Regions from separate parts of the Cytobacillus sp. FSL K6-0129 genome, predicted to be linked through region 1. Evidence: riboswitches for the same ligand, from Rfam matches in the RefSeq annotation. Region 1 holds a riboswitch; the other holds the start of a gene.
The links. Region 1 has a riboswitch for FMN ahead of MHI57_RS06325 (ECF transporter S component). Riboswitches for the same ligand answer to the same signal wherever they lie in the genome.
Positions count from the first base shown of each region.

Region 2: another riboswitch for FMN. It lies ahead of ribE (riboflavin synthase); the one in region 1 lies ahead of MHI57_RS06325 (ECF transporter S component).

Region 1 is NZ_JBBOXM010000001.1:1,311,878-1,315,314, forward strand. Features, by position in the region: gene MHI57_RS06320 (ferredoxin) at 122-370, shown strand; gene MHI57_RS06325 (ECF transporter S component) at 673-1,257, opposite strand; FMN riboswitch at 1,416-1,581, opposite strand; gene serA (phosphoglycerate dehydrogenase) at 1,844-3,418, shown strand.
Region 2 is NZ_JBBOXM010000001.1:1,074,591-1,078,027, forward strand. Features, by position in the region: gene ribH (6,7-dimethyl-8-ribityllumazine synthase) at 1-98, opposite strand, end outside; partial or broken gene ribB (3,4-dihydroxy-2-butanone-4-phosphate synthase) at 145-735, opposite strand; gene ribE (riboflavin synthase) at 746-1,387, opposite strand; FMN riboswitch at 1,648-1,790, opposite strand; gene MHI57_RS05135 (hypothetical protein) at 2,225-2,647, shown strand; gene MHI57_RS05140 (YxiG family protein) at 2,761-3,225, opposite strand; gene MHI57_RS05145 (hypothetical protein) at 3,315-3,437, opposite strand, start outside.

The DNA of each region.
Region 1 (3,437 bases):
TAGATGGTAGATTTTTATTGAAATGTTTACAAGACAGATTTACAATAGAACATGTGGTAAGTGTTTCGGCAGATATTTTCGTGCTTTAACATGAAAAAGATTTTAAATAGGAGGTTATTCCATGGCGAAGTATACAATTGTTGACAAAGAAACATGTATTGCTTGTGGCGCATGTGGTGCGGCAGCTCCAGACATTTATGATTACGATGATGAGGGCATCGCATTTGTAACACTAGATGATAATGAAGGAATTGTTGAAATTCCCGATGTTCTTATAGAAGATATGATGGATGCATTTGAAGGCTGTCCAACTGACTCAATAAAAGTCGCAGACGATGCCTTTGATGGTGATCCGTTAAAATACGAATAGAACAAAAAGAAATCTAATGGTAAAAAAAGAAAACGAGTAAATCCTATTTTAGGGATTTGCTCGTTTTTTCTATGAGCTACAGGGAATCACATACTCGTATACTCATTCGAATAAAAATCGTTCCCTCCATCAATTATCCAGTTGGAATTAAAATAGTAGTTATCGAAGATTGCATATGAGTTCATTGGTGCTATTACGAATGATGTAATATGATGAATAAGAGTGACAATTCTACTTAAGCGGCATAAAATTATATATTAAAAGGCATCTAACTTTTCAAAGTTAGATGCCTCCTTTATAAATTAAGCAATCGTATTTAGCGATCTTTGTTTATTAATCCAATTACTCATCTTAGCAAATACAAGCATAAATACCGATGCCATTAAAATTCCTTTAATAAAGTTAAAAGGTAGAATAAACATGACTGCAGTTGAACGCATTTCTGGTCCTGACATAGCGGGCATATTTAAAAACATTGTATAGGCAGGTAAAAAGACGAAATAATTAAGCAAACTCATGGATACAGCCATTACACTTGTGCCAATGATTAATCCTATTGTCATACCTTTTTTGGATTTCATCTTTGTATAAACATAATAGGTTGGCAAAATAAATAATAAACCTGCTACAAAGTTCGCAATATGACCAACAGGTACACCAGTAGCACTTCCCGTCATAAAATAATCCAACACATTTTTAAACAATTCGACCAGTATTCCCGCAATCGGACCAAATATTAACGCAGCCACTAAAGCAGGGATATCACTAAAGTCAATCATCAAAAAGTTCGGAAACGGTGGTAATGGAAAGTTTAACAACATAAGAATATACGCGATACTACTCAACATACCGATTGCAACAAAAGCTTTGACATTTAACTTCTTCAATTTTCCTCTCTCCTTTTAGGCTATCTCTCCTATAGAAGAAAGGTTCAGCAAATAAGCGTCTTTGCATAACAAAACCCTCAAGTAAACTTGAGGGAGAATTGAACAAAGACATTCTTAATAAACGTTCTTGTAGTGTATACTTTGAACGTTAGCAGAACCTCCATCTTCTCCCATCCAGACTTTACTGTCGGCTTTGGATTCTCACCAAATCCTGCCCAATACAAACGCTTCGTGCTAATTGCACTCCACTTTTAGGCTCGCGGGCTTAAAGTATAAATACTTATCACCGCCGGTCGGGAATTTCACCCTGCCCCGAAGATAGACCATATTTATTTGACAACTTCATTATACTGAAAAATAATTCATTTGTGAAGCCTAAAATAGTAAATATCTCGAATTAAAAACATTCCTTTCATTATGCACATTTGTCTTCAGGAGATAAAATTTTCTTTCCACGAAGATCGTTTTATTTTACTACATTAAAGCGTTTCCATTTTAAACACAAACAATAAATCCAATTGACAGAATAATATTCGTCTTGTAAAATAATCAGATAATTAAGTAACCAACTTAGGAGGGTTCATACATGTATCAAATATTAGTGGCTGATGCCATTAGTGAAGAAGGCTTATACCCTTTACTTAACGACACAAATGCTGAAATTATTCAAAAGAAAACCGACGATCCCGAGGTTGATTTATCAACTATTGAGGCTTTGTTAGTACGGAGTGCCACGAAAGTAACGGATGAATTAATGGCGGAAATGCCAAAGTTAAAAATTATTGCAAGAGCAGGTGTGGGTGTCGATAATATTGATGTTCCAGCAGCAACTAAAAGAGGCATTATCGTCATAAATGCACCAGACGGAAACACAATTTCTACGGCAGAGCATACTTTTGCTATGATGGCCTCCCTTATGAGAAATATTCCTCAAGCACATAGCTCAGTTAAGAATTTGGAATGGAAAAGAAATCAGTATGTAGGTACTGAACTATTCGGTAAAAGTCTTGGTATTGTTGGTATGGGAAGAATCGGGAGTGAAATCGCCAAGCGAGCAAAAGTATTTGGTATGAGTGTGTTAGTATTCGATCCCTTTTTAACGAAAGAACGTGCAGCAAAACTCGGTGTAGAATCTAGTACATTAGATGAAATACTGCAAAGATCTGATATTATTACGGTTCATACTCCACTTACACCTGAAACAAGAGGGATTATCAATGAAGAGGCATTGAAAAAAACAAAAAAAGGCGTTCGCTTACTTAACTGTGCCCGTGGTGGTATCATTGATGAGCAAGATTTAGCTAAATATGTGGCTAATGGACATGTTGGAGGAGTTGCATTAGACGTATTTGAAACTGAACCACCTGGTGAACACCCACTTTTGAAATATGAAAATGTCATTGTAACGCCACATTTAGGTGCGTCAACAAAAGAAGCACAATTAAATGTAGCAACACAAGTCGCTCAAGAAGTTCGGACTTACTTTGAAGGAAATCCAGTATCTAATTCAATTAACTTACCAGCTATCTCCAAAGACATTTATGAAAAAATACAACCTTTTTACCAAATCTCTAAACAAATCGGAAATATTTTAACTCAATGTGTTAAAGAAGGGGTACATGAACTCTCTATTACTTACTCTGGTTCAGTGACAGATTTAGAAACTGCATACTTAACAAAAGCAATGCTGTCCGGTTTCTTCAAAGGTAGAATTGACGTTAACGTGAATGAAGTTAATGCATTACTCACTGCAAAAGAGCGTGGTATCACTGTTGGAGAAAAGATTTCCACCGATGCATTTGGCTATGACAACTGCATTTCTGTCACAGCAAAAGGAGAAGAAAATGCATTTACAGTTAGAGGAACCTTTATTGATCATTATGGGCCAAGAATTGTCTATTTAAACGGGTTTAATATTGACTTCTTACCAGAAGGTAACCTTCTTTATATTCAACATATGGACAGACCTGGTGTTATTGGCCACGTAGGTCAAGTCCTTGGCGATCACCATATTAATATTGCCACAATGCAAGTAGGTCGTAAACAAGCAGGTGGAGAAGCGATTATGGTGCTAGCTTTTGACAAACCACTAAGTGACAAAGAGCTTTCCTTATTGAACAACTTAGATGAGATTGTTTCTATTAATCCTATTATTTTATAATTCCTTTTTGTAGAGAGTG
Region 2 (3,437 bases), 240 kb from region 1:
TCTAATAATTTTTTTGTAATAAACTCATTGAAACGTGATACAACAACAGCTACCTTTATTCCCGTTCCAATTAAATGTCCTTCTAGTATTGTATTCATTCTACTTCACTCCTAAATTAGATTAGTTTAATAATAATTGTGATTGCTTATAAGATATTAATTGTTCAATCGTAATCATCTTCAAATCATATTTTTCTGCTACTTTCTCTAACTCTGCTACTCTAGCCATTTCACCATTTTCTTTCATAATCTCGCATATAATCCCGACCGGACTTGCGGCAGCCAATTTTGCTAAATCTACTGCCGCTTCCGTATGGCCTGAACGCTCAAGGACGCCACCATCCTTCGCTATAAGGGGGAAAATATGACCTGGACGATTGAAGTCTGATGCTTGTGTTTTGTCGTCTAACATTTTTTCTACGGTTAAAAACCGTTCAAATGCACTTATACCAGTCGTTGTCTCTTTATAATCAATACTTACAGTAAAAGCAGTTTGATGGCTGTCTGTATTATTAGTTACCATCGGATGCAAGTCTAATTTTTTGGCGATTGACTGCTCAATCGGCACGCAAATAAGCCCTCTTCCCACTGTCGCCATAAAATTGATTGTTTCAGCTGAAGCATACTCGGCAACAGCGATAAAATCGCCCTCATTCTCACGATTCTCATCATCACAAACGATAATCACTTTTCCCATTTTCAAGTCAGCAATCGCTTCTTCAATTGAGTGACTCATATATTCCCTCCTAACTTAAGAATCCATTATTCTCTAATAACTGTTCGAAATTTCTTTCACGTTTCGATGTGTCTGAAAAGGCAAATACATATTTAGCAAATAAATCATATTCGATATTGACAGTATCATTTGGCTTTTTTTCACTAATCACCGTTTCTTCAGCTGTATGAGGAATTAACGCAATCGTAAAATAACCATCCCCTACCTCCATCACTGTTAATGAAGTGCCATCAATAGCAACAGATCCTTTAGGTAGAATTAGATGCTGATACTTCTCTGATAGTGAAATTGAAAGATAAATCGCATTTTCTTGTCTTTGTTTTTTTAAAATTTTTCTCGTTTCATCCACATGACCACTTACATAATGGCCGCCAAATCTTCCTCCTGCTAACATCGCTCTTTCTAAATTCACATTGCTTCCTACTTTTAAAGAGGAAAGCGATGTCGCATGAAAAGTTTCTGGCATCACATCTGCTGTAAAACTTCTTTGTTGGAATTCGGTCACTGTTAAACAAACACCGTTCACAGCGATGCTATCACCGATATGGATATCATCCATAATCTTTGTAGCATTTAACACTAATTGAATAGTAGATCCACGATGAATCGTTCTTTGTACAGTACCGATTTCTTCGATAATACCTGTAAACAGAATGATCAACCTCTCTGCATAAGATTTATTCGTTTAAGTAAAAGTTGAAATTTTCCGCTCGGGGCAAATACGCGGTATCGGGAGAGTTTGTTGAAAATTACAAAAAGAGTTGGACTCACACTTATCGTTATCCCATATCATCACCACCCTTTTTAAAATACTCATGAATAAATAAACCCGTATACGAATACGTATACGGGAAAAGTAATCATGGCCAAATAAACGTCAAAATCAACTGTTTTTGAACGTTTTTACACACACGCATCCTTCTCCCATCCAGACTATACTGTCGGCTTTGGAATTGCACCAAATCCACCGTTCTCATTCCTGAGCCCGGGTCACGGACTAAGAGGTCACCCTCATCACCGCCGGTTGGGAATTTCACCCTGCCCCGAAGGATATTCTATTAAATTGTTGATACTATAGAGAACAGACAGTATCTAATACTTTTAAAATAAATAAAGATTCCCCTGCTCTTATTACAGTATCTAAATATAGGATAAATGTAAATAAGTAATTAATCAATAGAAAGAGTGTTAAATAGGAGATTATACATAAAGAAAACTAAAATAAACCATCACCCTAACATTTGAGACAGAAAAAGGATAATAGTTATATATCTAATATTATATTTCAAAACCCTACCTCAATTTTTTCTTTACTCCTTAAAGTTGTCAATTCATCTATGTATGATATAAAATACAGTTAAATACAGTTAAATACATTATTTCTATTAAATTACATAGAAAAGAAGGTGTGTTTTTGTAAATAACTATTCATCAGGACATAAAGATAACATAAAAATTACAAAATCCAACTATAAAAGGAAGCCCATCTATGAATAGAAAATTAATTATTATTTTCATCTTTCCTTTAATTTTAGTGTCTTGGATGATTTATTCTTGTAAGCAACCAATTGTACTAAAAGGAAAGAGCTCCGATGGAAATTGGAGAGCGGAATATAGCCCTCATCATTCTCCTAACCCTAAAGGGATTTGGAAAGGAGAGGCAACTTGGTTAGGAGGGACCAATCTCCCTACTCTGAATTTTTTGGTATTTAAATCTGGAGAGGAAATGGTCACTTTATACGATAAGCCAAGTGATTTTCCTCAGGGAGATGTTATTGAATTTGTCAGTATTGGAGACGCCCCGTTATATGCTAATTACTCTTTACAAATTAAATGGACATACGAAAACAAGGAATTTGATGAGGAAATAAAACTAGAAAGAAAGAAACGCTTTTTCATCTTACCGTTTTAATATTATCATTTGCATAAAGCAAATAGCGCTATTAATATTGCTGACAGTATTTTTATCTAAAAATAGCTCCAATTCTTTCTATAATAAATTCATCACACTCAATAAAGTTTGCTTCATTCACAATATTTCAGTGTTCTACTATCTGCAAAAAGGTTTACAAACCGTTCATCATTGATTTGCACACTATTGGCTTCAATAAAAAATGAGTCTTTATTATTTACTTGAAAGTAAAAATTAGTTTTAGCATGTAATTTTTCGATTTCTTTCAAATCTGATTCTAAACTTTCAATTTTTATATGACCAAAACCATTCTTGTGATAACTAATTTCGCTTAATAAATTCGCATCAGTAAAACTACGGTCATTTAAGCGTATCGTTCCTACATTAGGCTCTTGATAAACAAAGAACGACATCACTTCCTTTATGAAGATGTAGGTTCTCTTAATTTGTTGTTTATGACAACTAAGTAATTTTAATGTAATGGATTCATTTAAATAATCAATCTGTAAATCATCTAAATCCCAGTATTCTGCTTTTTCGGCAAACAAAGTATTTATTCTATTTGGACCGCTAGACATCTGATCACCCCGTTTACTTTTTTCTATTACCTGTGGAAAGCACACAATCCACCGGCGATATTTCAGTCAACCATCTTCTTTTTGACAGTTTATTCCCCTTTGTTTTCGAGTATTTCAATATACCTTTCAAAATTGTCATTGAATCTTTGTTGTTCATAATGACCATCATTCCCTAAACTATTATCTAGTAAACTCTCAATCGCTCCAGCAAT